Linked DNA regions of Pararoseomonas sp. SCSIO 73927. The protein of the gene in region 1 interacts with the protein of each later gene in a pairwise test. Links are inferred from orthologs where the notes say so. Each region holds a gene or a part of one and is shown in the gene's direction. Other genes may lie near its edges. The genes, in order: VQH23_RS10850, dnaQ and dnaE.

Evidence for each region.
Region 2: the proteins of VQH23_RS10850 (region 1) and dnaQ interact in binary tests that used the Escherichia coli proteins (3 or more experiments, as listed by UniProt). The link is inferred for Pararoseomonas sp. SCSIO 73927 from one-to-one orthologs.
Region 3: the proteins of VQH23_RS10850 (region 1) and dnaE interact in binary tests that used the Escherichia coli proteins (3 or more experiments, as listed by UniProt). The link is inferred for Pararoseomonas sp. SCSIO 73927 from one-to-one orthologs.

What each region holds. Positions count from the first base shown.
Region 1 is NZ_CP146232.1:2,292,290-2,301,801, reverse strand. The notes cover bases 2,790-5,777. They hold VQH23_RS10850 (DNA polymerase III subunit gamma/tau), read left to right. Parts: upstream 2,790-3,277; coding sequence 3,278-5,278; downstream 5,279-5,777. Other genes in these bases: VQH23_RS10845 (YbaB/EbfC family nucleoid-associated protein), read left to right, coding at 5,337-5,678; VQH23_RS10860 (alpha-L-glutamate ligase), read right to left, coding at 2,790-2,968. Outside these bases: VQH23_RS10875 (hypothetical protein), read right to left, coding at 95-634; VQH23_RS10870 (phosphoribosylamine--glycine ligase), read right to left, coding at 631-930; nudC (NAD(+) diphosphatase), read right to left, coding at 927-1,868; more of VQH23_RS10860, read right to left, coding at 1,955-2,789; recombination mediator RecR, read left to right, coding at 5,978-6,610; VQH23_RS10835 (FkbM family methyltransferase), read left to right, coding at 6,725-8,206; VQH23_RS10830 (glycosyltransferase family 4 protein), read left to right, coding at 8,223-9,260; VQH23_RS10825 (glycosyltransferase family 4 protein), read left to right, coding at 9,257-9,512. UniProt on the Escherichia coli protein: Part of the beta sliding clamp loading complex, which hydrolyzes ATP to load the beta clamp onto primed DNA to form the DNA replication pre-initiation complex.
Region 2 is NZ_CP146232.1:2,186,980-2,196,386, forward strand. Bases 4,535-7,417 are described here. They hold dnaQ (DNA polymerase III subunit epsilon), read left to right. Parts: upstream 4,535-5,569; coding sequence 5,570-6,265; downstream 6,266-7,417. Other genes in these bases: pckA (phosphoenolpyruvate carboxykinase (ATP)), read left to right, coding at 4,535-5,490; VQH23_RS10370 (M20/M25/M40 family metallo-hydrolase), read left to right, coding at 6,336-7,417. Also shown: VQH23_RS10340 (stimulus-sensing domain-containing protein), read right to left, coding at 236-1,921; VQH23_RS10345 (hypothetical protein), read right to left, coding at 2,056-2,271; VQH23_RS10350 (response regulator transcription factor), read right to left, coding at 2,398-3,099; VQH23_RS10355 (pyridoxamine 5'-phosphate oxidase family protein), read left to right, coding at 3,180-3,719; more of pckA, read left to right, coding at 3,886-4,534; more of VQH23_RS10370, read left to right, coding at 7,418-7,535; VQH23_RS10375 (LysR family transcriptional regulator), read right to left, coding at 7,685-8,623; VQH23_RS10380 (MBL fold metallo-hydrolase), read left to right, coding at 8,744-9,407. UniProt on the Escherichia coli protein: DNA polymerase III is a complex, multichain enzyme responsible for most of the replicative synthesis in bacteria. The epsilon subunit contain the editing function and is a proofreading 3'-5' exonuclease.
Region 3 is NZ_CP146232.1:3,989,297-3,999,781, forward strand. Bases 3,350-7,310 are described here. They hold dnaE (DNA polymerase III subunit alpha), read left to right. Parts: upstream 3,350-3,660; coding sequence 3,661-7,110; downstream 7,111-7,310. Other genes in these bases: clpS (ATP-dependent Clp protease adapter ClpS), read right to left, coding at 3,350-3,593; VQH23_RS18850 (NADPH-dependent oxidoreductase), read right to left, coding at 7,117-7,310. Also shown: proS (proline--tRNA ligase), read left to right, coding at 34-1,350; VQH23_RS18830 (lipoprotein-releasing ABC transporter permease subunit), read left to right, coding at 1,350-2,603; VQH23_RS18835 (ABC transporter ATP-binding protein), read left to right, coding at 2,596-3,291; more of clpS, read right to left, coding at 3,288-3,349; more of VQH23_RS18850, read right to left, coding at 7,311-7,944; VQH23_RS18855 (hypothetical protein), read left to right, coding at 8,091-8,648; rpsB (30S ribosomal protein S2), read left to right, coding at 8,849-9,772; tsf (translation elongation factor Ts), read left to right, coding at 9,929-10,485. UniProt on the Escherichia coli protein: DNA polymerase III is a complex, multichain enzyme responsible for most of the replicative synthesis in bacteria. This DNA polymerase also exhibits 3' to 5' exonuclease activity. The alpha chain is the DNA polymerase catalytic subunit.

The sequences.
Region 1 (9,512 bases):
GTCCTGCGGCAGCCCGATGCAGGTCCAGGAGGCTCAGCCTCCTGGTGGGGGTCCAGGGGGCAAAGCCCCCTGGCTCCGGCCCCCAAGGACGGCCTCAGCCGCAGCCCAGCCAGGCGATGAAGGCGGGATGATGGGGTGCGATGGCGCGGGCGCCCAGGCCATTGCGGCTGGCCCAGTTGCAGTGGAAGGCGCGGACCAGGGCGGCCCCGGCCTCGTCGGGTGGGGCAAGGAGGATTCTGGCCACCTCCGCCTCCCGCCCGATCAGGCGCGTCTCCTCGCCACTCAGCGGGCGGACGCCCTGGATGCCGAGAGGAGTCAGTTCGCTGGAGAGGGAGATGATCCGGCCCAGGGTGCCCGGGCCGGTCTCGGCGGCGGCCCAGGGGGCGGCGACCTCCACGCCGTCGGCCAGGCTGGGACGGTGGCGATAGGCGAAGGCGTAGCGGCGCAGGGAGCCCTGCGGCGGCCAGGCGACGGGAAAGGCCGGGGAGGCGAGGAGGGACCAGCCCCGGGCGGCGGGGCCGAGCGCGGCCCAGGCCGCCTCGATCTCGGGGCCGGGCGGCAGGGGCTGGGCGCGCGCGGCGGCGGGCAGGGTGAGGAGCGCGGCGCCGAGGGCGCGGCGGCCGTCCGCCCTCACCCGGGCGGGCGGACGGGCTCCACGCCGCCCGGCGCCGCCAGCCCCTTGGTGCGGAGGCAGCGCAGGTAGGCCTGACGCTCGGCCAGGGCGATCTCGCCCGTCACGCGCTGGTTCTGGGTCGGGTTCTGGATTTGCAGGCGCTCGAAGCCGCGGTCCACGCCGGCGGAGTCCTGCGCCTCCCGGCGGCAGGCGGCCTCGGCGGCATTGGCGGGGGGCGGCAGGGGATCGTTGGCGCGGCAGGCCGCCAGGGCCAGGGGGGCCAGCAGCAACGCGGCGAATGGAAGGGCGCGGGTCATGGGGCGTGCTCCAGCCAGTCCTCGATCAGGCGCCGGGCAATGGAATCCACCCGCGGCAGGAGGAAGCCGGCGGCTTCGGGGTTTCGGATCTCCTCCCGCGTGAACCAGCGGGCGTCGCGCAGCTCGGCGGGGTCGATCGTGACCTCGCGGCTCAGCGCCTCCGCGTGGAAGCCGAGCATGATCGAGGCGGGGAAGGGCCAGGGCTGGGAGGAGTGGTATTGGCAGGCGCCGACGGTCACGCCCGTCTCTTCCTTCACCTCGCGGCGCACCGCCTCCTCCAGGCTCTCCCCCGGTTCCACGAAGCCGGCGAGGGTGGAGTACATGGCGCTGTTGGGGAAGCGCGTGGAGTGGCCGAGCAGGCACTCGTCGCCGTTCACCACGAGCATGATCACGGCGGGGTCGGTGCGCGGGAAGTGCTGGGCGTTGCAGTTCGTGCAGGCCATGGCGTTGCCGGCGCTGCGAGGCTCGCAGGTGTGGCCGCAGACGCCGCAGAAGCGGTGGCGGGTGCGCCAGTGCATCAGGCCGCGCGCGTGGGCGAGCATGGATGCCTCGCCCGGGGGCAGCAGGCCGGCGACAGCGCGCAGGTCGTGGAAGGCGCCCATGCCCTCGGGCAGGAGGGGGAGCGGGTCCTCCGCCGCGCTGCAGTCCACAGCGAAGACGGGGGTGCCCCCGTTCAGGCCGAGGAGCGCCCAGGTGGACTGATCATGGCCGCCGGCCATGAGGACGGCCTCGGCGGCCTCCCGCGTCAGCAGCACCGCCTCCGGGGCGCCCTCCTCCACCCCGCGCAGGAGGCTCTTCGATCGCCAGACGGGGGCGATGAGGCTCTCCTTCGAGGCCAGGGCGGCCGCGACGAAATCGGCGTCGTCCCGCCGGTCCGAGACCCGGTCGAGCGGGGAGCCGGTATAGGCGTTGGGGCGGCTGGCGGGGATGGTGAGCATGGACCGGCCGAACCTGCCATGGCCGGGGGGTACGGTCCATCCGGCGGGACCGGGGAGAGGAGGAGGCCTCCCCTCCCCGCCGCGCGTCAGGCCGCCGCGCGCCGGGTGCGGGCCAGTTCGGCGCCGAGGAAGGCGGCGATCGCGCCAGGGCCGGAGCGGTCCGTGCCCGCGAGGTCGGCGGCCTCCTCGGCGGCCGGGTTGTAGTTGGTATTGGTGTTCACGTCGTAGGTGAACACCTCGCCCTCCACCGTGCGGATGAACTCGATCCCCGCCACCTCGATGCCGTTGGCGGCCAGGAAGCCCTCCAGCGCCGCGCGCTGCCCGGCCTCGATGCCGTCCGGCAGGACGCGGAAGCGCGGCGCGGCCGCCACCGGCGCGGCGGCCGGCGCCTCACCAACCGGACAGAAAGCGTCGCCCACCGCGGCGGAGGGGCTGGGCACCTCGCACACATCGGCGGGGCAGAGCTCGAAGCCCGAGGAGGTGTCCACCTCCACCGCATAGAGGAATCGGCCGCCGACGAACTCGGCGCGGGTGATGAAGGGCCGCGCGGCGCGGAGATAGTCCTGCAGCAGCCAGAGGCCGTCGGCGGGCAGCTCGTCCTCCGGCGCGTCGGCCAGGAAGGCGGCCAGCGCGTCCGGATCGGCGAAGAGGCGCACGCCCAGGCCCTTGCCACCACGGTTGGGCTTCAGGATCAGCGGGCCGCTGCCGTACCGGGCGCGGGCCGCCCTCACCACGTCCTCCGCCTCACCCCGCACCACCACGGTGCCGGGCACGGCGATCCCGGCCGCCTCCAGCGCCGCGTACTGCCGGGCCTTGCTGATCTCCAGGTCCAGGGCGCGGGGGCCGTTCACCACGCGGCGCCCGTAGCGCTCCAGCCAGGCCAGCACAGCCGCCGTCAGCTCCGCGGAGTAGCGGTGGCCGCGCGTGTGGGAGGAGGCGGACATGCGGTTGTAGAACACGCCCTCCGGCGGGGGCCGGGAGAGGTCGAAGCTGCCGGAGGAGAGGTTCCAGTCCGCCCAGGGCAGGCCGCGCTTGTCCAGGGCCGCGGCCAGCGGCGGGAGCCACTCGGGGTTCTCGTGGATGATGTGGATCTGGGACATCCCGGCGTCTCACGATGAGCTGTTGTGGTGGCCAGAGATAGGGCGACATGCCATCGTGAGAAAGGGTGGGCGGCGGGGACGCGCGGGAAATCGTCGTTCCCAACCCGCGAACCGGCCCCGATCCCGGTTGCTCCCGGGGCGCCTTCCCCTCATATACCGCGGCGGAAGGCCGGTCGCGGACGGGCGCCCTGTCGACCCGGTCAGGTCCGGAAGGAAGCAGCCGAGGCGGGTCATCGCTCGGGTCGCGGTCCGGTCTTCCACCTCTTGGTATGATGCCTGGCGGCCCAGGCCGCGTATGATGCGGCCCGGATGACCAGCGACACCGACCTCTCGACCGAAGCGCCGGACGACCTGCCGGAGCCCCCGATGGAAGGGCCCGGCCTGTTCGGCGATCCCGCACCGGCCGCGCCCCCTGCGCCCACCGCCGCGCCCACACCCGCGCCCACACCGGATGAGCCGGCCCAGCCCTATCGGGTGCTGGCCCGCAAGTACCGGCCGAAGAGCTTCGCGGACCTGATCGGGCAGGACACGCTGGTCCGCACCCTGCGGAACGCCTTCGCGCAGAACCGGGTGGCGCACGCCTTCATGCTCACGGGCGTCCGCGGGGTGGGGAAGACCACCACGGCCCGCATCATCGCCCGCGCCATGAACTGCATCGGGCCCGACGGGAAGGGCGGCCCCACGGCCGATCCCTGCGGCGTGTGCCCGGAGTGCCGCGCCATCCTGGCGGACCGCCACCCGGACGTGGTGGAGCTCGACGCCGCCTCCAACAACAGCGTGGACAATGTGCGGGAGATCCGGGAGGCGGTGCGCTTCCGGCCGAGCCAGGGGCGCTTCAAGGTTTACATCCTGGACGAGGTCCACATGCTCTCCGGCGCGGCCTTCAACGCGCTGCTGAAGACGCTGGAGGAACCGCCGCCGCAGGTGAAGTTCCTGTTTGCCACCACCGAGATCCGGAAGGTTCCGGCCACCATCCTCTCCCGCTGCCAGCGCTTCGACCTGAAGCGCGTGCCGCAGGAGACGCTGCGCGCGCACTTCGCCCGCATCGCGGAGGCGGAGGGGACGACCGTGGAGCCGGAGGCGATCGCCATGGTCGCCCGCGCAGCGGATGGTTCCGTGCGCGATGGCCTCTCCCTGCTCGACCAGGCCATCGCCATGCCGTCCGAGGACGGGGCCGGCGTCACGGCCGAGGCGGTGCGGGACATGCTGGGGCTGGCGGACCGCGCCCTGGTGATGGACCTGATGGAGGCCGCCCTGCGCGGCGACCTTCCCGCCGTGCTCGCCGCCATGGACCGCGCGCATGAGCGCGGCGCCGATCCCGGCGTGGTGCTGGCCGACATGGCGGAGCTGACCCACACCCTGACGCGCTTCCGGGCCGTGCCGGCGCTGAGGAACGACCCCTCCGTGCCGGAGGCGGAGCGCACGCGCGGCGCGGCCCTGGCGGAGACGCTGACCATCCCCGTGCTCGGCCGCGCCTGGCAGGTGTTGCTGCGCGGCATCAACGAGGTGGCGGAGAGCCCGGACCGGCGCGCGGCGGCGGAGATGGTGCTGATCCGCTTGGCACACCTGGCGGAGATGCCCACCCCCGGCGACATTGTCCGCCGCCTCTCCGGCGCCAGCCCGCCCCCGCGCGGCGGCGGGGGCGGCGGTGCGCCCGCGGGCAGCCCCGGCGGCGGGGCGGAGGCCGTCGGCACGCCGATGGCCGCTGGTGGCCCAACCGGCGGCTTCCGGGCCATCGCGGGTGGTGGCGGCGCGGCCGTGGCCGTGGCGGCCCAGCCGGAGCCCGAGGCTGCCCCCCTCGCCCGCCCCACCACCTTCCGCGAGGTGGCGGCGCTCGCTTCAGGCCGTCGGCCGAAGCTGCACGCGCACCTCGTCCATACCGTCCACCTCGTCCGCTTCGCGGAAGGGCGGATCGAGCTGCGGATGCTGCCGGACGCGCCGCGCGACCTGCCCGGCCAGCTCTCCGCCCTGCTGCAGGAGATGACGGGGGCGCGCTGGACCGTCTCCCTCTCCAACGCCGAGGGGGAGCCGACGCTTGCCTCGCAGCGCCGGGCGGCGGACGAGGCGCGGCTGGAGGTGGCGCGCAGCCACCCGCTGGTGCTGGCCGTGATGGAGACCTTCCCCGGCGCCCAGATCCGCGACGTGCGCGACGCCAACCTCGACGACTACGGCCTGCCCCCGCCCGAGGCCGCCCCGGCGGAGGAGCCGGAGGTGGTGCTGGCGGACGACGTGAACTTCGCCCCGGTGGACGACGACGATTTCGCCTTCGCGCCGCTGGACGCCGAGCCCGCGGGGATGGACAGGCCCTGAGGCTTGGTCCATCCGCCTGGGCCATCGCCCTCCCCCCCCCCCAATTGAGGACCGCCGCATGAAGAACCTGGGCAACATGCTGAAGCAGGCTCAGCAGATGCAGTCGAAGATGCAGGAGATGCAGGCGACGCTGGAGGCCGCCACCATGGAGGGCCAGGCCGGCGCCGGCATGGTGCGCGTCACCCTCTCCGGCAAGGGCGACCTGAAGGGCCTGGCGATCGACCCCTCCCTCATGGTGGCGGAGGAGCGCGAGGTGCTGGAGGACCTGATCGTCGCCGCCCACGCCGACGCCAAGCAGAAGGTGGAGGCGATGATGGCGGAGGAGATGTCGAAGGCCACCTCCGGCCTCAACATCCCCGGCATGGGCGGCGGGCTGGGCGGGTTCAAGCTGCCGTTCTGAGCGCGACCGGCCCCAGGGGGCTTCGCTCCCTGGACCCCCACCAAGGGCCTGAGGCCCTTGGATCCCCTTCTGGCTGCCGCCACGCCGGCCTGACACGAGGTCTCGGCGTGACGGGCCTCTTCCTGCCCTTGCAGTCGCCTCGGGTCATCGACCCGAGGCGCACCGTCAGCAGAGTAAATCCAAAGCCTAGAAAAAGATGATGGTGAGGGGTCCGGGGAAAGGAAGAATTCCTTCTTCCTCTCCCCGGTCCGCAAGCGCCGTCCGATGCGCCGGAGGGGGATCGTCACCATATGCAACGGATGCCGTTCGACCCTTCCGCGATGCGCCCGGATCCGGTTCCGCCCAACGACCCGGTGGAGCAGTTGGTCGCCCTGCTGGCGCGGATTCCCGGCCTCGGGCGGCGTTCCGCCCGGCGCGCCGCGCTGCGGATGCTGCAGGACCCGGAGCGGCTGATGCGTCCGCTCTCCCGCGCGCTGGATGCGGCGGCGGAGGCGGTGAAGCCCTGCCGGGTTTGCGGCAACCTCGACTCGCGTGATCCCTGCGGCGTCTGCCGCGACCCCCGGCGGGAGCGCGGGCTGGTCTGCGTGGTGGAGGGGGTTTCGGACCTCTGGGCGCTGGAGCGGGCGGGGGCGCATCGCGGGCTGTACCACGTGCTGGGGGGCACGCTCTCGGCGCTCGGCGGCGTGTCGCCGGAGGACCTGGCCATCCAGCCGCTGGTGGAGCGGGTGGCGAAGGGGGAGGTGGAGGAGGTGATCCTGGCGCTGCCGGCGACGGTGGAGGGGGCCTCCACCGGCCATTACCTGGCGGACCGGCTGCGGCCGCTCCTCGTGCCCGTCACCCGGCTGGCCCAGGGCGTGCCGATGGGCGGAGCGCTGGACGTGCTGGACGACGGCACCCTGGCCGCCGCCCTCCGGGCCCGCCGCCCGGCGTAGCGGGAGCACAGCGTCGGTTTCGGTACGGGTCGTCCCCTCCCCGACTTGCCGCCCCCCGTGGGTCCGTTATGAAGGCGCCGCGGCCCAGGCCGCCGATCACCCATGACAGGTCCGGTGCCGCGCGTGTCTGAGAGCCAGCCTCCTCGTCCCATCCACCGGCGCGCCGGCCGGGTCGCGCTGCGGGGACTGCGTCCCTTCGCCCTACCCTTCCTGCACCGCATCCAGCTGCGGCTGCGGCAGGCGGTGGAGGACACGAACCTCGACGCCCGGATCAACAGCGGGGTTGCCGCCACCGTGGCGGCGGCCACGCACGCGCTGGCGCGGCAGATGCAGGCGATCGCGGACCGCATCGACCCGCTACCCCCGCGGCTGGACGACCTCGCGGGGCGCCTCGAGCGGGTGGAGCACCACCTGCGGGCCGAGACGGCCGGGGTCGAGCAGGCGATCGACCGGCTGGGGCTTCGGATGCGGGCGCTGCAGCTCGGCATCGACGCGCTCCGCCTCGAGCAGGGGCAGCGGCAGGACGCGGTCACCGGGGCCGTGACCGCCACCGGGGAGCGGCTCGCGGGGGCTGTCACCGCCACCGAGGAGCGGCTCGTGGGGGCCGTGGCCAGCACGGAGGAGCGGCTCGCGGGGGCCGTGGCCAGCACCGAGGAGCGGCTCGCGGGGGCTGTGGCCAGCACAGAGGAGCGGCTCGCGGGAGGGGCCAACGGAGGGGCGGAGGCGCTCTCCGGCCAGCTGCAGAGCCGGACCGACATGCTCTACGGCCTTGTGCGGGACCGGACGGAGCCGTTGCTCTCGCGGGTGGCGCTTCCCGTCGGCGACGCCCTGCTGATGCGCCTGCCCGAGGGCTTCCTCCTCATCCCCGCCGAGGACGCGCCGCTCGTCGCCGCGATGTACGAGAGCGGCGGGCGGCTGGAGCCGGGCACGGTGGCGGTGATCCAGGCCGTGCTGCGGGAAAGCGACACCGTGCTGGACGTGGGGGCGAATGTCGGGCTGACGGTGCTGCCTGCGGCGCGGCGCGTCGGCCCGGCGGGCCGGGTGATCGCGGTGGAGCCCACGGCCCGGCTGGCGGAGCTGCTGCGGCGGAGCCTGGTGACGAACGGGCTGGACAGGATCGTGACGCTGCACCGCTGCGCGGCCGGCGCGGCGCCGGGCACGGCGGAGCTGAACCTCGGCGTCACCTCCGGCCACTCCTCCCTGCTCGCCCTGCCGGGCTCGGAAGGGAGCGAGACGGTGGATGTGCGGCCGATGGACGCGCTGGTGCCGCCCGGCACGCGCGTGCACCTCGCCAAGATCGACGTGGAGGGGTTCGAGCCGGAGGTGTGGCGGGGCATGGGCCGCATCCTCTCGGAGAATCCGGGCATGGCGGCGCTGGTGGAGTTCGGGCCGGAGCACCTGCGCCGCGCGGGCGTCGCGCCCGCGGAGTGGATGGCGCTGTTCACGGGCGCCGGCTTCACGCCCTACGAGGTGGACGAGGCCACGGGCACGGTGCGGCCGGCGCGGCCGGTTTCCGCCCTGGCGGCGGTGCCGACGGCCAACCTGCTCATGCTGCGTCAGCCGGCCGAGACCTACCCCGCGCTGCGGCTGGCCTGAGCGGGGATCGGCGCGCGTGAGGATCGGCATCGTCTCCTCCGCCGTGCCGCTGGTGTACGGCGGCGGGCGTTTCATCGTGGACTGGCTGAACGAGAAGCTCACGGCGCGGGGGCACCAGGTGGAGACGGTCTACCTGCCCTTCGTCGAGTACCAGGACCAGATCCTGTCGCAGACCGCGGCCTTCCGCATGATGAAGCTCGACGACTACTTCGAGCAGGTCATCACGATCCGCCCGCCCGCCCACGCGGTGCGGCACCGCCGCAAGGTGGTGTGGTTCATCCACCACCTGCGCGGCTTCTACGACCTCTGGGGCACGCCCTACGGCGCGGTGCCCGACCATGCCGCCGGCCGGGCCCTGCGCGACGCGGTGATGGCGGCGGACAACGAGTTCCTGTCGGAGGCGCGGCACGTCTTCACCAACTCCCGCGTGGTGGGGGACCGCCTGCGGCGCTTCAACGGCGTGGCCAGCGACATCCTCTACCCGCCCATCCTGCGGCCGGAGATGTTCGTCGCCGGGGCCTACGGCGACGAGATCGTCAGCGTCTGCCGGATGGAGCACCACAAGCGCCAGCACCTGATGGTGGAGGCGATGGCGCACACGCGCACGGCCGTGCGGCTCCGGCTCTGTGGCCTTTCCATGCACCCGGCCTACGTCGAGGGGCTGCGGCGGCGCGCGCTGGAGCTGGGGGTCGCGGACCGCGTGACGGTCGAGGAGCGCTGGATCTCCGAGCAGGAGAAGGCCGACCGGCTGGAGAACGCCCTCGCCTCCGCCTACCTGCCCTTCGACGAGGACAGCTACGGCTACCCGACCATCGAGGCGGCCCATGCCGCGCGCTGCACGGTGACCGTCTCCGACTCCGGCGGCGTCGCGGAGTTCGTGCAGGACGGCGTCACCGGGCTGATGACCGGCCCGGACGCGGCCGAGCTGGGCGCCGCCTTCGACCGTCTCTATGCCGACCGCGCCCTGACCGCCCGGATGGGTGCTGCGGCGCGGGAGCGGGTGGCGGAGCTCGGCATCGACTGGGACACGACGATCGAGAGGCTGCTGGCATGAAGGTGCTCGTGCTCAGCACCATGGTGCCCTTCGTGCACGGGGGCGCGGAGGAGCTGTTCGACCATCTCGTGCTCAACCTGCGCCGCCAGGGGCACGAGGCGGAGGGGATGCGCATCCCCTTCACCTGGCACCCGGCCGAGGGGCTGATCGAGGAGATGCTGATCGCCCGGCAGCTCCGCCTCTACAACGTCGACCGGGTGATCGCGCTGAAGTTCCCGGCCTACATGGTGCCCTGGCACGACAAGGTGCTGT
Region 2 (9,407 bases), 100 kb from region 1 along the record:
CTAAGGCCCTTGGATCCCCATCGGGCTGCCGCCGTGCCGTCCTGAGACGGGGTCTCTGCGTGAGAGGCTTCTTCCTGCCCTTGCAGTCGCCTCGGGTCGTCGACCCAAGGCGCACCGCCGGCCGAGAAAGAACAACTATTAGAAGAAGATGATGGAGAGGGGTCCGGGGAGAGGAAGAATTCCTTCTTCCTCTCCCCGGGACCGACCGGAAGCACAGAACTCGAGCGAGGGACGCTCAGGCCACTGGCAGCCGCACCACGAAGCGCGCCCCGGCGACGGACCCGTCGGGGTTGCGCCGGTTCTCGGCCGAGATGCGGCCGCCCAGCCCTTCCACGATCTGGCGGGAGATGGAGAGGCCGAGGCCGGAGTGCTGGCCGAAGCGCTCGCCGCTCGGGCGCTCCGTGTAGAAGCGGTCGAAGATGCCCTCGAGCTTGGCCTCGGGGATGCCGGGACCTTCGTCCTCGATCGCGATCTCCGCCATGGCGCCCGTGGTCCTGGCCCGCACCCGCACGGCGCCGTTGGGCGGGGAGAAGGAGAGGGCGTTGCCCAGCAGGTTGCGGAACACCTGAACCAGCCGCCCCTCCACGCCACGCACCACCAGGTGGGCGGGGGAGTCGATCTCCATGGCCGGGTCGCCCTCGCCCCGCGTGGCGCCGTGCAGCTCCACCAGGGTGGAGAGGATGGGGCCGACATCCACCGGCTCGGCCACGGAGCGGGAGAGCTCGGCGTCCACGCGGGAACTGTCGGAGATGTCGCCGATGAGGCGGTCCATCCGCACCGCGTCCTCGGCGATGATGGCGAGAAGCCGCTTCTGCTGGTCCGGGTTCTCCACCCGGCGCAGGGTCTCAATGGCGGAGCGGACGGAGGTGAGGGGGTTCCGCAGCTCGTGCGCCACGTCGGCCGCGAAGCGCTCGTTGGCGTCCACCCGCGCCCAGAGGGCGTTGGCGCCGGATTGCAGCGCGCGGGCGAGGGTGCCGATCTCGTCCTGCCGGCCCATCAGCGGCGCCGGAACCGACCCGCCCCGCCCCTTGCCCTGGCGCATGGAGGCGGCCGAGGCCGCCAGTTCCAGCATCGGTGAGGCGAGGGTGCGGGCGAGATAGACGGAGAGCGCGACGGTCAGCGCCAGCGCCATGGCGAATAGGGCGAGGACGGAGCCGCGGATCTCCATCACGCGCTCGTCCACCTCCCGCGCCTCGCGGGTCAGCAGCACGATGCCCACGGGCTGGTTGGCCCGCCGGGCGGGCTCGGCCACCGAGACGAGAAGGCGGCCATCCCCGGTGCGGCGGACGTAGGGGTTCACGCCGCCTTCCAGCGCCAGGCGCAGCTCCTCCCGCCGGTCCGGGCCGAGATCGGGTTGCCAGTCGAAGGAGGCGGCGCCCGCGCTCTCATCGACCACCACGGCCGGGCCGCGCACGCGGGGGCGGGGGAACCAGTCCAGCACCCGCTCGTAGAGGCGGCCGATGAAGCCGGCCACCGGTCCCGGCTGCTCCGGCGGGGGCAGGGGCTCGGTCACGATCGCGCCGCCCGGCCCCTCCCGCACGCGGCTGTCGGCCACCAGCAGGCCGTTGTTGTCGAAGAGCTTCGCCTGGGTGCCCGGGCTCGGCTCCGTCAGGCGGCGCAGCAGGGGGCGGGCGGTGTCGGGCACCAGGGTCGCGCGGTCGTCCTGGATCCGCACCCCGGCCTCGGCGATGCCGTTGGCGTAGATGCGGGCCTGGGTCCGCAGCCCCTGCACCTCGGCGGCCAGGAGGCCGTCCTGATACTGGTCCAGGTAGAGGAGGGTGGCCGCCAGCAGGAAGGGCGGCAGCATGTTCACCAGCAGGATGCGCCGGAGCAGCGGCGAGACGCGCCGGTTCCGGCCGCGCCGCTCCAGCGGAACGGCGGGGGGAATTTCGGTCAGGATCGGGCCGCTGGCGTCCGGCATGGGGCGCAGCCTACAGCAGTTCCGCGGCCGAGGGTGAGGCCGGGGCGTGGCATTCCCGGGGCGGCGCGCACGAAAAAGGGCCGCCGGACGAACCGGCGGCCCCCTTCAGCCGCCCCAAGGGGCGAAGCGGCGGCTCAGTTCTGCTGGCCGGCGCCGCCCGTCGCGCCGGTGCGCTCCAGGAAGCTCTGCCCGGCGCCGGCGAGCGGGGTGCGGCTGTTGGGCGCCGAGACCCAGGCGCCGGAGGCGGTGGCGCCCTCGGGCACGCGGTCCTGGTCGGCGAAGGCGGGGGCGGAGGCCAGCGCGCCGCCGATCAGGGCGGCGGCGAGGGCGAGGTTGCGAAGGTTGAACATGAAATCATGCCTTGAGTGTTAGGCGGCGGCACTATGTCGTCGTCTGTTGCGAGCGATATGCGCTCGCCCCCCGTCGCCTTCCACTCGAGCGAGCGGATACCAGCCATCCACCCAGCGGATGGATCCTCACGCTTCCTTGTAGCGGTACCCGATTCCGTAGAGCGTCTCGATCTGCCCGAAGCTGTCGTCCACGGCCCGGAACTTCTTGCGCACGCGCTTCACGTGGCTGTCGATGGTGCGGTCATCCACGTAGATGTTCTCGCCATAGGCGGCGTCGATGAGCTGGTCGCGGTTCTTCACCATGCCCGGGCGCACGGCCAGCGCCTTCACGAGCAGGAACTCCGTCACTGTCAGCTGCACCGGCTTCGCCTTCCAGGTGCAGGTGTGCTTCGTCTCATCGAGCACGAGGTCGCCGCGGGCGATCACGCCGCCCTGGGGGGTGCCGCTGCCCTCCGCCCGGCTCGCCTCGTTCCGGCGCAGCAGGGTGCGGATGCGCTCCAGCAGCAGGCGCTGGGAAAAGGGCTTGGTGATGTAGTCGTCCGCCCCCAGCCTCAGGCCCATCAGCTCGTCCAGCTCGTCGTCTTTGCTGGTGAGGAAGATCACGGGCATCCCGCTGCGCTGGCGCAGGCGCTGCAGAAGCTCCATCCCGTCCATGCGGGGCATCTTGATGTCCAGCACCGCGAGGTCCACGGGGCGGGCCATCAGCCCCTGCAGCGCGCTCTCGCCATCCGTGTAGGTGCGGACGGTGAAGCCCTCCTGCTCCAGCGTCATGGAGACGGAGGTGAGGATGTTGCGGTCGTCATCGACGAGGGCGATGGTATGGGGCATCGGGCGTCCCTGAAGGCCTGGTCGCGGCGGCGCGACAGGATGGCGGCCAAATATGGCGGCCAGATGGAGCGGAGGATGCCATGGCAGAGGACAAACCGGGAGAGGCAGGCGGCCCCGCCGTTAATCGGGAGGCCGATCCGGCCCCCGACTTGGCCCCCGACTTGGCCTCCGACCCGGCTCTCCAGGCCCGCCGCCTGATGCGCGGCGCCGCCTCCGCCACCCTCGCCACGGTGGGGGAGGGCGGGCAGCCCTTCGCCTCCCTCGTCACCCCCGCCGTCGCGCCGGACGGGGCGGTGCTGCTCTTCCTCTCCGCCCTCTCGGAGCACACGCGCCAGCTCCGCCGCGACGGCCGCTGCGCGGTTCTCTTCCAGGGCGCGGCGGATGGCCCCAACCCCCAGACCACCCCGCGGGTGAGCGTGACGGGGGTGGCCGAGCCCGTGGACGACCCGGAGCTGAAGGCGGTCTGGCTGGCCCGCCACCCCTATGCCGAGCCCTACGCCGATTTCGCGGATTTCTCCCTCTGGCGGGTCGAGTCGGGTGGCGCGCTGCTGGTGCTCGGCTTCGGCCGGGCGCACCGGCTGCGCGCCGCGGCCCTGCGGCCTGAGGCGGGGGAGGCGTAACGACACGAATCCGGTGCCATGCTGCACTTGCTAAGTAACCGGACGGTTATTTTGCCGGGCCCCTATCATCCAGCCTTAATTTTGACCCCCTGTCGAGGCTACAATCCTCTGAGGGACGCGGATCAGCCCCTCCCCGGTCCGGTCCATCAGAGGCAAAGCGCTTAGCATGAACGAGATTTCCCACGCCCGGGCGCTCTCCGGCACCGGCGTCCAGTCGGGTTTCGAGATCCACGCCAACCTGACCGCCCCCGGCCTCGTGCAGCACGCCATGCGCCGGGGCGAGGGCCGCCTCTCCGCCGATGGCGCCTTCATGGGCGTTACGGGCGTGCACACCGGCCGCTCCGTCGCCGACAAGTTCGTGGCCGACGATCCGGAGGTCACGAAGGAGATCTGGTGGGGCAAGGTCAACCAGAAGCTCGACCCCGCGAAGTTCGAGGCCTTCACCGCCGACGTCCGCGCCTATCTCGGCAAGCAGCCCGAGCTCTTCACCGAGGACCTCTACGCCGGCGCCGACCCCGCCTACCGCATCAAGGTGCGGCTGGTGACGACGAACGCCTGGCACGCCCTCTTCGCCCGCAACATGTTCATCCGCCCCCCGGCGGAGGACCTGGCCGGCTTCGAGCCGGACTACGTGATCCTGCACGCCCCGGAGATGGAGGCGAAGCCCGAGCACGGCGGCCGCCCGAACTCCACCACGCTGATCGCCCTCTCCTTCGCGAAGAAGATCATCGCGATCGCCGGCACCTCCTACGCCGGCGAGATCAAGAAGAGCATCTTCACCGTGATGAACTGGCTGCTGCCCGCGCAGGGCGTGCTGCCGATGCACTGCTCCGCCAACGTGGGCAAGGGCGGCGACACGGCCCTCTTCTTCGGCCTCTCCGGCACCGGCAAGACCACCCTGTCTTCCGACCCCGAGCGCGCGCTGATCGGCGATGACGAGCACGGCTGGACGAAGACGGGCGTCTTCAACTTCGAGGGCGGCTGCTACGCCAAGGTCATCAAGCTCTCCCGCGAGGCCGAGCCGCAGATCTGGGACGCCTCCCACCGCTTCGGTGCCGTGCTGGAGAACGTGATCGGCGACGAGCGCGGGAACCTCGACCTCGAGAACGGCTCGCTGACCGAGAACACCCGCTCCTGCTACCCGATCGAGTTCATCCCGAACACGGTCCCGGGCGGGCAGGCCGGCCTGCCGAAGAACGTGGTGATGCTGACGGCCGACGCCTTCGGCGTGCTGCCGCCGATTGCGAAGCTGACCCCGGCGCAGGCCATGTACCACTTCATGTCCGGCTACACCGCGAAGGTGGCGGGCACGGAGAAGGGCCTGGGCAAGGAGCCGCAGGCCACCTTCTCCACCTGTTTCGGCGCCCCCTTCCTGCCGCGCCACCCCGAGACCTACGGCAAGATGCTGGCGGAGCTGATCGAGCGCGACGGCGCCCAGGTGTGGCTGGTGAACACCGGCTGGACCGGCGGCAGCTACGGCACCGGCCACCGCATGTCGATCAAGCACACCCGCGCCCTGCTGCGCGCCGCGCTGGACGGCAGCCTGGCGAAGGTGGAGTTCGAGACGGAGCCCTTCTTCGGCCTCTCGATCCCGAAGGCGCTGGAGGGCGTGCCCGCCGAGGTGCTGAACCCCCGCGGCAGCTGGGCCGACAAGGCCGGCTACGACGCCACGGCGAAGAAGCTGCAGGGCCTGTTCGAGGGCAACTTCGAGACCTTCGCCGGCACCGTCAGCGAGGACGTGAAGAAGGCCGCCATCAAGGCCGCGGCCTGACGCGAATGGGGGAGGGCTTCTCGGCCCTCCCCCATCTCTTTCCCTGGGTTGCGCGGCCCGGCGGGTCTATATTCCCGGCATGTCCCGCGCCCTCATCCTCGACACCGAGACCACCGGCCTAGACCCCGCCACCGGCGACCGCGTGCTGGAAGTGGCGGCCATCGAGGTGGTCAACCTCATGCCGACGGGCAGGCACTTCCACAAGCTGATCAACCCCGAGCGCGACGTGCCCCCCGAGGCCACGAAGGTGCACGGCTTCACCGCCTCCATGCTGGCGGACAAGCCCCTTTTTGCCGCGATCCTGCCGGAGCTGCTGGAGTTCCTGGGGGACGATCCCGTGATCGCCCACAATGCCCCCTTCGACTTCAAGTTCCTGGACTACGAGTTCGACCGCTGCGAGACGCCGCGCATCCCCCGCAGCCGCATGGTGGACACGCTGGAGATGGCGAAGAAGCGCTTCCCCGGCCTGCCCAACAGCCTCGACGCCCTCTGCCGCCGCTTTGGCATCGACCTCTCGGCCCGCACCACCCACAACGCGCTGCTGGACGTGCAGCTCCTCGGCCAGGTCTATCTGGAGCTGATGGGCGGCAAGCAGCCCGGCCTGGCGCTGGCCACCGCCCTCGGCGGCAACCGCAGCGGCCTCGCGACCACGGCCGGCCCCATCGCCCGCACGCCGCGCCCCATCGCCAACACGCCGGAGGAGATGGAGCGCCACGCGGCCTTCACCAGCAAGCTGAAGGATCCGGTCTGGGCCGGCCTGGACGCGGCGTCCTAGCACCCGTCCCCGCACTGGACATCCCCGCCCGCCCGTCGCATGGCATCCGCTCCGCGAGGGGATACGGCAGATGGTCGAGAGCGTGATGAAGAGCCCCGTCTATCAGGAGGCGCTGCGCCACCTGGCGGCGAACCACGAGCGCTTCGTCGAGGAGACCATCCGGCTCACGGAGATCCCTGCCCCCTTCTTCGGCGAAGCCGAGCGCGGTGCCGCCTACCTGGAGATGCTGCGGGAGGCCGGGCTGGAGGAGTGCGAGACCGACGAGGAGGGCAACGTGATGGGCCTTCGCCGCGGGCTCGGCAACGGTCAACTCATCGTCGTCGCCGCTCACCTCGACACGGTCTTCCCCCCTGGCACCGACCTGAAGGTGCGGCGCGAGGGCACGCGCCTCTACGCCCCCGGCATCGGCGACGACACGCGCAGCCTCGCGATGAACCTTGCCTTCCTCCGCGCCATGGACGCCGCCAGCATCCAGACGCGCCACGACATCCTCTTCGTCGGCAATGTGGGCGAGGAAGGGCTGGGGGACCTGCGCGGCATCCGCCACCTCTTCCAGAAAGGGCGCTACGCCGGCCGCATCGCCGCCTTCATCTCGGTGGAAGGCCCGATGGGCATGGGAACCATCGTCTCCGGCGCCACCGGCTCGCTCCGCTACCGCGTCACCTTCCGCGGGCCGGGCGGGCACAGCTTCATGGATTTCGGCCTCGTCAGCCCCTCCTTCGCGCTCGCCGAGGCGATGGCCGGCCTCTCCCGCATGCCGGTCCCGGCCTCGCCCCGCACCACCTTCAGCGCCAGCGTCCTCGGCGGCGGCACCTCTGTGAACTCCATCCCGAACGAGGTGTGGCTGGAGGTGGACCTGCGCTCGGACTCCGCGCAGGAGCTCGCCCGCATCGACGCCGCTTTCAAGGCGATCGTGGGGAAGGCCGTGGACGCGGAGAACGCCGCCCGCAGCACCGCCAAGGGCGCCATCACCGCCGAGTGGAAGAAGATCGGCGACCGCCCCGCCGGCGCCATCGACCGCGACAGCGCCCTGGTGGCCAACGCCACCGCCGCCGCGAAGGCGCTGGGCTTCACGCCCAAGGCCGTCGCCAGCTCCACCGATGCCAGCATCCCCATCTCCATGGGCGTTCCCGGGATCGCCCTCAGCGCCGGTGCCGGCGCCGGTGCGCACTCGCTCGACGAGTGGGTGGACGTGGAGCCGGGGCAGACCCTGCACGACATGCAGCTCGCCTTCGCCACCCTGCTGAAGACGGCCGACATGGAGGCCTAGGGCCCGGGCCTCCTCGATGCCGGGGAGGGCGGTGCTGGCGGGGAGGAGGACGCGGGCGCATCGGTCGCGGCGCATCGCCGTGCGCGGCCTGTCCTCGGCCTGGGCAGGTCAGCCATCCCCGCACCTCCGGCCGCCCTGCCATCGGCCGATCACATCGGGCGCTGCCCTGGACTCAGCGGGCCTGGGCCTGGTGGCCGCACGCGGCGGGCGGCGACGAGGTCCAGGAACGCCCTCATCGCGGCGCTGGGGTGCCGCCGGCTCGGGTAGTAGAGGAACCACCCCGGCAGGTCCTGGCTCCAGTCCCGGAGGATTTCGACGAGCGAGCCCTCCGCGAGGGAGGGCCGCACGTAGTCCTCCAGCAGGTGGGCAATTCCCTGTCCCGCGAGGGCGGCGCCCAGTTCCTGGTGCGCGGAGCTCAGCGTCAGGCGGCCGCTGGGGACGATCTCCACCGCCTCCCCGCCCCTCTCGAACTTCCAGCGGGCCAGCGTGCCGCCCGGGAAGCGCCGGCGGATGCACGCGTGCCCGACCAGGTCCTGCGGGCTGCCCGGCTCGCCGTTCCGCCGCAGGTAGGACGGCGCCGCGACGATCGCGTAGCGCAGCGGCGGCCCCAGCGGGACGGCCACCATGTCCTGGTCCAGCTGCTGCCCGAAGCGCACCCCGGCGTCGAAGCCCTGGGCCACGATGTCCACGATGGCCGCGTCGCTCATGATCTCGACCCGGACTTCCGGGTGGATCTCCATGAACTCGAAGGCCAGCGGGCACAGCACGTGATCCACGGCCGGGCCGGGCGCGTTGATCCGCAGCGTGCCCGATGGCCTCTCCCGCAGCCCGTCGAGCTCGTCGATCGCCGTCCTGATCTCCTGCAGCGCCGGCACGAGGCGCTCGAGCAGCCGCGCGCCCGCCTCCGTGGGCGCGACGCTCCGCGTCGTCCGGTTCAGCAGGCGGATTCCCAGCCCGTCCTCCAGGGCGCGGATCGTCTGGCTCAGCGCGGTGGAGGAGACGCCCCGCTCCGCCGCGGCGGCGCGGAAGCCGCCGTGCCGGATGATGGCCGCGAGGACGTCCAGGCTGTCGAGGCGGAGCGGCTTCATTGGGAAGCCAGGGTTATCAGGCCTGGCATCCATTGCCAGCTTATTCGGGCGCCGGTGGGGTGTCATTTCCGGGGGCAGGCGCCGCACGCCGCGGCCGCCGGGATCGAGGACGGCAACCCCGTGACACGCCTGACCATCAACCGTCGCACCATCATGCTGACGGCGGCCGCCGCCTCGGGAGCGGCGCTGACCGGCAGACCCGGCCGGCCCGCCCTGGCGCAGGGCGCCGTGGCCCCGATCGGCAACGCCGCGCACTACCGCTTCCGGGTGGGGGAGGTCGCCGCGACGGTGCTGAGCGACGGCGTGATCGGCGGGCCGCCCCGGGTCTACGCCAGCGACGCGCCGGAGGCCGAGCTGGGTGCGGTGCTGCGGAACGCCTTTCTCCCCGCCGACCACATGACGCTGAACCTCAACACGCTGCTGATCGAGACGGGCGGGCGCCGCATCCTGCTCGAGGCGGGGGCCGGGCAGAGCATGGGGCCGAATGGCGGGCGCCTTTTCGCCAACCTCGCCGCGGTCGGGCTGACGCCGGGCGACATCGACGCCGTCGTCGTCTCCCACGCCCATCCCGACCATGTCGGCAACCTGCGCGCGCCGGATGGCGGCCGCGCCTTCCCGCGGGCCGCGGTCTTCGTGCCCCGCGCAGACTGGGACTTCTTCGTCCGCGGCGAGCCCGACCTGTCCTACATGCCCGTGCCGGCGGAGTTCCGGCGCAACTTCGCCGCCGCCATCAAGCGCGGCCTGGAGCCCGTCTCGCGCGACGTGCGGCTCTACGAGGCCGGGC
Region 3 (10,485 bases), 1.7 Mb from region 1 along the record:
TTGCCCCCCTCTTCCCTTCCGGAGCCCTCCGCCTTGCGCCTCTCCCGCGCCTTCCTGCCCACGCTGAAGGAAACCCCCGCCGAGGCGCAGATCGTCTCCCACCGGCTGATGCTGCGCGCGGGCATGGTCCGCCAGACCAGCGCCGGCATCTACGCCTGGCTGCCGCTGGGCCTGCGCGTGCTGCGCAAGGTCTCCGATATCGTGCGGCAGGAGCAGGACCTGGCCGGGGCGCAGGAGATCCTGATGCCGACCATCCAGGCCGCCGAGCTCTGGAAGGAGAGCGGGCGCTACGACGGCTACGGCAAGGAGATGCTGCGCATCATCGACCGGCACGACCGGGAGATGCTCTACGGCCCGACGAACGAGGAGATGGTCACCGACCTCTTCAAGACCTACGCGAAGTCCTACCGGGACCTGCCCCGCAACCTCTACCACATCCAGTGGAAGTTCCGGGACGAGATCCGCCCGCGCTTCGGCGTGATGCGCGGCCGCGAGTTCCTGATGAAGGACGGCTACTCCTTCGACCTGGACGCGGAGGCGGCGCGCCAGTCCTACCGGCAGATGTTCCGCGCCTATCTCCGCACCTTCGCGCGGATGGGGCTGAAAGCCATTCCGATGCAGGCGGATACCGGCCCGATCGGCGGCAACCTCTCCCACGAGTTCATCATCCTGGCGGAGACGGGCGAGAGCGTCGTGTATCTGCACAAGGATCTGCTGGAGTTCGACGTGCTGGAGCAGGACGGGACCGGCACGGGTGACCCCTCGCCGGTGGTGGATTTCTGGACCAGCCGCTACGCCGCGACGGACGAGAAGCACGACGAGGCGGCCTGGGACGCCATCCCCGCCGAGAGCCAGATCACCGCACGCGGGATCGAGGTGGGCCACATCTTCTACTTCGGGACGAAGTACTCCAAGTCCATGGGGCTGACCGTGGCGGGGCCGGACGGCACCCCCGTGAACCCGGAAATGGGCTCCTACGGCATCGGCGTGTCCCGCCTGCTCGGCGCCATCATCGAGGCGAGCCACGACGAGGAGGGCATCATCTGGCCGGACGCGGTGGCGCCCTTCGCCTGCGCGATCCTCAACCTCAAGCCCGGCGACGCGGCGGCGGACGCGCTGTGCGAGCAGGTCTACGCCGCGCTTCCGGGCGAGGCGGTGTACGACGACCGGCCCGAGCGCGCCGGCGCGAAGTTCGCCGATGCCGACCTGATCGGCTATCCCTGGCAGGCCATCATCGGCCCGCGCGGCGCCGCGAAGGGCATTGTGGAGCTGAAGCGCCGCGCCACCGGCGAGCGGCTGGAGCTGCCGCTGGACGAGGCGCTGGCGAAGATCAAGGCCACCCTCTCCTGATGTTCTCGCCCTTCGAGCGCGCCGTCGCCTTCCGCTACCTGCGCGCCCGCAAGGGCGAGCGCTTCGTCTCCGTCATCGCGATCTTCTCCCTGGTGGGGATCGCGCTGGGCGTGGCGACCCTCATCATCGTCACCTCCGTGATGAACGGCTTCCGGCACGAGCTGTTGGGCCGCATCCTCGGGCTGAACGGGCATCTCGGCGTCTACTCCCAGACGAACGAGGGGTTGCGCGACTTCGACGACATTGCCGTCCGCGTGCGGGGTCTGCCGGGCATCGTCTCCGCCACGCCGATCGTGGAGGGGCAGGTGCTCTTCACCAGCGAGGGCGGCGGCGCCACCGGCGGCCTCGCGCGCGGCATCCGTCCGGAGGACCTGCGCGCCCGGCCGCTGATCGCGGACAACATCCGCGCCGGCAGCCTGCAGCGCTTCGGGGAGCAGGACACGATCGTGGTCGGCAACCGCCTCGCGCGACGCCTGGGGCTGCGGATCGGGGACCGGATCACCCTCGTCTCGCCCCAGGGCCGCGCCACCGTCGTCGGCACCGTACCGCGTCTCAAGGCCTATGAAGTGGTGGCGATGTTCGAGGCGGGCATGCAGGAGTACGATTCCAGCTACGTCTTCCTGCCGCTGGACGCCGCCCAGGTCTACTTCCAGCACCGCGACACGGCGACGCAGGTCGAAGTGTTCGTCCAGAACCCGGACCGGGTGGGCGACGCGACGCGGGCCATCTACGCGGCGCTCTCCGGGCGCCCCGTGCGCGTGCTGGATTGGCAGGCCAGCAACTCCTCCTTCTTCGCGGCGGTGCAGGTGGAGCGGAACGTGATGTTCCTCATCCTCACCCTGATTATCATCGTGGCCGCTTTCAACATCATCTCGTCCCTCATCATGCTGGTGAAGGACAAAGGGCGGGACATCGCGGTGTTGCGCACGGTGGGCGCCACCAGCGGCGCCATCCTGCGCATCTTCCTTCTCGCTGGCGCCTCCATCGGCGTGGCGGGCACGCTGATCGGCTTCGCCATCGGCCTCACCTTCTGCCTGAACATCGAGAGCATCCGGCAGGTACTTCAGTCGCTCACCGGCACGGAGCTGTTCAACGCGGAGGTCTACTTCCTCACCCGGCTGCCCGCGGTGGTGGAGCCGATGGAGGTGGCCCAGGTGGTCGGGATGGGCCTCGGTCTCTCGCTGCTCGCCACGATCTACCCGGCCTGGCGCGCGGCGCGGCTGGACCCGGTGGAGGGCCTGCGCAATGGCTAACTCCCTGCTCTCCTCTCCCGTGCTGGCCCTTCAGGGCGTGGAGCGCCGCTACCGCACGGAGGCCGGGGAGCTGCCCGTGCTGCGCGGCGCGGCGCTGGAGCTGCGCGCGGGCGAGATCGTCGCCCTCGTCGCCCCGTCCGGCACCGGCAAGTCCACGTTGCTACACGTCGCCGGACTGTTGGAGAAGCCGGATGCCGGCGCCGTGCTGGTCGAGGGGCGGGACTCCGGCGGCCTCGGCGACGACGCCCGCACCGCCCTGCGGCGGGAGACGATCGGCTTCGTCTACCAGTTCCACCACCTCCTGCCGGAGTTCACGGCCGAGGAGAATGTGGTGCTGCCCCAGCTCGCGGCCGGGAAGCCTCGGCGCGAGGCGGAGGCGCGGGCGCGGGAGCTGCTCGGCTCCTTCGGCCTGGAAGATCGGCGGGACCACCGCCCCAGCCGCCTCTCCGGCGGGGAGCAGCAGCGGGTAGCCATCGCGCGGGCCCTCGCCAATGCGCCGAAGGTCCTGTTGGCCGATGAGCCCACGGGCAACCTGGATGCCGGCACGGCGGACCGCGTCTTCGCGGAGCTGCTGGCGGCGGCGCGGGGCAGGGGGCTCGCCGCCCTCATCGCCACCCACAACCCGGATCTGGCGGCGCGGATGGACCGCACCGTGACGCTGCGGGAGGGGATGGTGGTCCCGGGCTAGTTCTCCGGCTCGGTCGTGAAGCGCAGCGGGTAGCCCTCCCGCCCGGCCATGTCGGTGGCGCGGGCGGCCTTCTCCTCCGCGATCTCCCGCGTGAAGACGGCCACCACGCAGGACCCCCTCTGGTGGGCCGTCAGCATCACCCGCGACGCCCCGCCCTCATCCATGCGGAACTCCGCTTTCAGCACGCGCACCACGAAGTTGCGGGGCGTGTAGTCGTCGTTCAGCAGAATCACCTTGTGCAGGGGCGGCCGCGCGGGCTTCACCACCTCCTCCACGCGCGGGGGGCTCACGGTTTCCGGCATGTCCGCAACCTCCTTCGCGGTCCCGGAATCTGCTGCGGCGGGGCGGGAGAGCGCCTATATCTCCCCCATGTCCGGCAGCTTCGTCCATCTCCACGTCCACTCCGCCTACTCCCTGGCGGAGGGCGCCATCAAGGCCGACAAATTGCCTGGCCTGGCGAGGAAGGCGGGGATGCCCGCCCTGGCGCTGACGGACACGGCCGTGATGTTCGGCGCCCTGGAGTTCAGCCAGTACGCCGTGAAGGAGGGGGTGCAGCCCATCGTCGGCTGCCAGCTCTGGCTGGCCCGGCAGAAGGAGCCGGAGCGGCCGGAGGCCGCGCGCCTGCCGCCCGACCCGGTGGTGGCGCTGGCGATGGACAGGCCGGGGCTGGAGAACCTTCAGCGCCTCTCCTCCCTCGGCTGGCTGGGGGAGGACCCCTCGGGCAAGCCCGCCATCTCCCTGGACCAGTTGCAGGCCAACGCGTCCGGCATCTTCCTGCTGACGGGCGGCACTCTGGGCCCGCTCGGCCGGCTCCTGGCCGAGGGCCGCCGCGCCCAGGCCGAAGCGCTGCTGGCGGCGCTGCGCGAGGCCTATGGCGACAACCTGGCGGTCGAGCTGACCCGCCACGGCACTGAGCGGGACCGGGCGGTGGAGCCGGGGCTGCTGGCCATCGCCGATGCCGCCGCCCTGCCGATCGTCGCGGCCAATGACGTGTACTTTAAGGACGCCGCCGGGCACGAGGCGCACGACGCCCTGCTCTGCATCGCCGAGAGCCGCACGCTGGCCGAGCCGGATCGCCGCCGCCTGACGCCCGAGCACTGGTTCAAGCCGCCCGCCGCCATGCGGGAACTGTTCAAGGACCTGCCGGAGGCCTGCGACAACACCCTGGCCATCGCCCGCAAATGCGCCGTGATGGCGGAGACGAAGAAGCCGGAGCTCCCCATCAGCCGCAAGGTGCAGGAAGGGCTGACCGAGGCCGACATCGTGCAGGACATGGCCCGCAAGGGGCTGGACAAGCGCCTGGACGCCCAGGGGACGCCCGAGGAGGCCCGGCCCGCCTACCGCGAGCGGCTGGATTTCGAGCTCGGCATCATCGAGAGGATGGGCTTCTCCGGCTACTTCCTGATCGTGGCGGACTTCATCCAGTGGGCGAAGGCGCACGACATCCCCGTGGGCCCCGGCCGCGGATCGGGCGCCGGGTCGGTGGCCGCCTGGGCGCTGACCATCACCGACCTCGACCCCATGCGCTTCGGCCTGCTGTTCGAGCGCTTCCTGAACCCCGAGCGCGTCTCGATGCCGGATTTCGACATCGACTTCTGCCAGGACCGGCGCGAGGAGGTGATCGAGTACGTCCGGCAGGAGTACGGGCCGGAGCAGGTGGGCCAGATCATCACCTTCGGCCGCCTGCAGGCGAAGGCGGTGGTGCGCGACGTCGGCCGCGTGATGGGCATGCCCTTCGGCCAGGTGAACAAGATCGCGGAGCTCATCCCCTTCAACGCCGCCAAGCCGCCCACCCTGCAGGAGGCGCTGGACGGCGAGCCGCGTCTGCGGGAGATGCGCGAGACGGACGAGAACGTGGACCGCCTGATGGAGACGGCGCTGCAGCTGGAAGGGCTGTACCGCAACGCCTCCACCCACGCCGCCGGCGTGGTGATCGGGCGCAGGCCGCTGATCGAGATCGTGCCGCTCTACCGCGACCCGCGCTCCGAGATGCTGGTGACCCAGTACTCCATGAAGTACGTGGAGAGCGCGTCGCTGGTGAAGTTCGACTTCCTCGGCCTCAAGACCCTTACGGTGATCCAGCGCGCGCTGGACATTCTGAAGGGGCAGGGGGTGGAGATCGACATCACCACCATCCCGCTGGACGACGCCCGATCCTACGAGATGCTCGCGAAGGGCGACGCGGCCGGCGTGTTCCAGTTCGAGAGCCAGGGCATGCGGGACGTCCTCCGCATGATGCGGCCGGACCGGTTCGAGGACCTGATCGCGGCGGTGTCGCTGTATCGCCCGGGCCCGATGGCGAACATCCCCGCCTACTGCGCCCGCAAGCACGGCCAGGCCTGGGAGCCGGTGCACCCGGCCATGCGGAGCCTGGTGGAGGAGACCTACGGCATCCTGGTCTACCAGGAGCAGGTGATGCAGATCAGCCAGGAGCTGGCGGGCTACTCGCTCGGCGGCGCCGACCTGCTGCGCCGTGCCATGGGCAAGAAGATCCGCTCCGAGATGGAGGCGCAGCGCAAGATCTTCACCGAGGGCGCCGTGAAGAACGGCATTCCCCAGGACAAGGCGGGCGAGATCTTCGACCTGATGGAGCGCTTCGCGGAGTACGGCTTCAACAAGTCGCACGCCGCCGCCTACGCGCTGGTGTCCTACCAGACCGCCTGGCTGAAGGCGAACCACCCGACCGAGTTCCTGGCCGCCATCATGTCGCTCGACATGACGAACACGGACAAGCTTGCCTCCCACCTGCAGGAGGCCTCGCGCCTCGCCATCAAGGTGCTGCCGCCGGACGTGAACCGCAGTGATGCCGAGTTCGCGGTGGAGGTGCAGGAGGACGGCAAGAAGTCCATCCGCTTCGCCCTCGCTGCCGTGAAGCGCGTCGGGCAGGGCGCCATGCAGGACCTCGTGCGCGCGCGGAAGGAGGGCGGGCCGTTCAAGTCCCTCACGGACTTCGCGGATCGCGTGGACCCGAAGCTGCTGAACAAGATGCAGGTGGAGAACCTGGCCCGCGCCGGCGCCTTCGAATGCCTGGACCCGAACCGGGCGAAGGTGACGGAGGGGGCGGAAGCCATCATCCGCCGGGCCCAGGCCGCGGCCGAGGACCGGTCCAGCGCCCAGATCGGCCTCTTCGGCGCGCCCGGCGCCTCCGCCGACATGCCGCCGCTGCGCCTGCGCGACATGCCGGACTGGCCGCAGCTGGAACGGCTGGAGCGCGAGGCGGAGGCGATCGGTTTCCACCTCTCCGGCCACCCGCTGGACGCCTACAAGGACGCCCTGGCGAAGCTGAAGGTCTGCCCCATCGCCCGCATGACGGAGCGCGCCCAGGCCGGCGCCGCGCGGCTGAAGCTCGCCGGCACGGTGATCGGCACGAAGGAGCGCACGACGAAGACCGGCAGCCGCATGGCCTGGATCCGGATCTCCGACTTCTCCGGCAGCACGGAGGTGACCTGCTTCTCCGAGGTTCTCGGCAAGTGCCGGGACATGCTGACAGAGGGCAACGCCGTGCTCTTCAGCGCCGAGGTGAAGGTGGACGGGGAGGCGGTTCGGCTCACGGCGATGGACTGCGAGCCGCTGGAGGCGGCCGCGCAGTCCATCCCCGCCTCCCTCCGGATCGAGTTCGCCTCGATGGAGGTGCTGGACACCCTGCACGGCATCCTGGAGCGGGAAGGGCGGGGCAGGGGGGAGGTGGTGCTCATCCCCCGCACCGGTCCGGGGCAGGAAGTGGAGCTGGCCCTCCCCGGGCGCTGGAACGTCTCCCCCCGGCTCGCCCAGGCGCTGAAGGTGCTGCCCGGCATCGAGGCGGTGGAGATCGCGGCCTGAGGAGGGCTACTTAAGCGGAAAGCCCATCGCCCGCAGCGTCTCCGCCATGGTGTGGCGGCCGCTGAGGGACTCCGGGCCGGCCACGCGCTTCAGCATCCGCCCCGTCCAGTCTGCCCGGCCCATGCCGTTCGCCTCGGAGAACCCGGCCAGCACCCGGTCGTAGGCCGCCACGGCCGCCTCCTCGCCCGCGGTGCCGTAGGTCTCGCGGTGCAGGACCAGGGATTGCGGCAGGCGGGGCTTCACTTCCGCCCGCGCCTCCGTGTCGGGCCAACCGACCGCCAGGCCGAAGGCGGCGAAGGCCCTGGGCGGCAGGGCCAGCTCCGCCGCCACCTCCGGCGGCCGGTTCCGCAGCGCCCCGACATAGACCCCGCCGAGCCCGATCGACTGCGCCGCGAGCAGCGCGTTCTGGGAGGCGAGCGCGGCGTCCACCAGCGCGACCATGAAGCTCTCCAGGTAGTCCAGCCCGGCCAGCTGTTGCTGGTGCGCCTGCCCCATCCGGTCCAGCCGCGAGAGATCGGCGATCCAGCACAGGAAGAGCGGCGCCTGCCGGATGAAGCCCTGGTTCCCCGCCAGCGTTGCCAGCCGGTCCTTCCAGGCGGGATCCTCCACCGCCACCACGCTCCAAGTCTGCATGTTGGAGGAGGAGGGGGCGGAGGAGGCGGCGGCCACGATCGTCTCCAGCGCCCCCGGCTCCAACGGCCGGTCGAGGAAGTTCCGGTAGGAGCGGTGGGCAAGCATCGCCTCGATCATCGGGCTGCTCGGCCCCGGCGGCAGGCCGGGGATGCCGTAACGGAGATCCGGGGCGGAGAGAGGGGCCTCGGCGGAGTCGGTCATGGGGGCTTGGTCCTGTCGGCGCGTGTCGCGGCGCAGACTGCCACCGGCCCCCCTTGCGGCCCACCCATTGGAACCGGCCCCGCCCGCGCCCAACCTCTCCTTTGTTCTGGGTGCCCCGGAGGGGTGCCCGCCACGAGGAGGATCGCATGAGCAGGGACTTCCTGGACGACCGTCGCCGCGCGCTGGAGGAGGCGTTCTTCGCCCAGCAGAGCGACGAGCTGATCCGCCGCCTCCGCGCGGCCGATCCCGGGAGGCCGGAGCGCGACCAGCTGGCCGAGGTCTCCGGCCTGCGGGACCCGGCGCTGCTGGACCGGCTCGTCTCGCTCGGCATCGGCAGCGGCACCGTCGCGGCCCTGTCCATCGTGCCGCTGGTGGTCGTCGCCTGGGCGGACGGGATGATGGGGGACCGGGAGCGCCGGGCGGTCCTGGACGCCGCCCATGCCGTGGGGCTGGATGCCGGCAGCGACGGGCAGGCCCTTCTCTCCCGCTGGCTCTCGTCGCCGCCTCCCGCGGAACTGGTTTCTGCCTGGACCGACACCGTCCACGCCCTGGGCACGGAGGCGCGGGGCGCGCTGCGGCACCGCGTGATGGAGCGCGCGGTGCAACTCGCCGAGGCCAAGGGCGGCCTGCTCGGCCTGCTGGGCGGGATTTCCGCGCCCGAGAAGGCCGCGCTGGCCCGGCTGGAGGCCGCCCTGGCCTCCTGAACCACTTGCCCGGCCGCGCGCCGCGTGCGATATGCGGCCCCGCCGGGCGAGGGACCTCCCACGCCCGGCAAATCCGCACGCGGCGCGCCCTTCCGAGATAAGCGGCAGGGTCCGGTCCCCCGGGTTTTCCGAAGGAAAATCCCGAGGGCACAGCACCGCGGAGGCCCAACCGGATCATATCGGAAGGAAGGACACGCCCGATGGCGATGCCTGAGGTTACCCTGCGCGGCCTGCTCGAGGCCGGCGTCCACTTCGGCCACCACACCCGCCGGTGGAACCCGAAGATGGCCCCCTACATCTTCGGCGTGCGCAACCAGGTGCACATCCTGGACCTGCAGCAGACCGTGCCGCTGATGGACCGCGCGCTCCGCACCGTGCGCGACGTGGTGGCCGGCGGCGGCCGCGTGCTCTTCGTCGGCACGAAGAAGGCGGCGGCGGACTACGTGGCCGAGGCGGCGACCCGCTGCGGCCAGTACTACGTGAACCACCGCTGGCTGGGCGGCATGCTCACCAACTGGAAGACCATCACCGGCTCCATCAAGCGCCTGAAGCAGATGGACGAGCAGCTGGCCGGCAACACCACGGGTCTCACCAAGAAGGAGATCCTGATGCTGACCCGCGAGCGCGAGAAGCTGGACCGGGCGCTGGGCGGCATCCGCGAGATGGGCGGCCTGCCGGACGTGATCTTCGTGATCGACACGATTAAGGAGAAGCTGGCGATCGAGGAGGCCAACAAGCTCGGCATCCCCGTCATTGCCGTCTGCGACTCCAACGCGGATCCCTCCGGCGTGGCCTTCCCGATCCCGGGCAATGACGACGCCATCCGCGCCATCAACCTGTACTGCGACATGATGGCCGCGGCCGTGTTCGACGGCATCTCCGCCGAGCTCTCCGCCTCCGGCATGGATGTCGGCGCCCAGGCCGACCTCCCCTCCGAGGTGCTTCCGGACGAGGACGGCCTGCCGGGCGCCGGCGCCATCCCCGAGGCCCTCGGCGGTGCCGAGCTGGCCGATGCCCCGGCTCTCGAGGGCGCCGTGCAGTCCAGCCCCACCTCGGGCATGGGCGCGGGCGAGATGGAGACGATGGTCCAGGCCAACCGCGACGACGGCAACAACGCCGGCTGATCGCCCGCGGGCCGGGGCGGGGCTTCCCGCCCGGGCTCGCAATGACATGAACGCGCCGGGGTGGCCTTGCTGCCCCGGCGTGTCGCATACAGCGGCGGCACGAATCGCCCGGGGCCAGCCCTGGGTCACGCCGCCCCAAGGACGGGAAGACGAGAGATGGCCGAGATCACGGCAGCCATGGTCCGCGACCTGCGCGAGAAGACCGGCGCGGGCATGATGGATGTCAAGAAGGCCCTGGTGGAGAGCAACGGCGACGCGGAGGCCGCGATCGACTGGCTGCGCAAGAAGGGCCTGTCCGCCGCCGCCAAGAAGTCCGGCCGCGTGGCCGCCGAGGGGCTGATCGGCGTCGTCGCCGCCGGCACGAAGGCCGCCATGGTCGAGGTGAACGCCGAGACCGACTTCGTGGCCCGCAACGAGCAGTTCCAGGGCCTGGTCGAGACGGTGGCCAAGGTCGCCCTCGAGGTCGGCGAGGACGTGGAGGCCATCAAGGCCGCCCCGTACCCCGGCGCCGGCCACACGGTGGCCGACGAGGTCACCCGCCTGATCGCGACCATCGGCGAGAACATGTCGATCCGGCGCGCCAAGGTGCTGTCGGTCTCCTCCGGCGCCGTCGCCACCTATGTCCACTCCGCCGTGAAGCCGGGCCTGGGCAAGATCGGCGTGCTCGCCGCCCTCGAGGCCCCGGACGGCGGCGATGCGGTGCTGATGCTCGG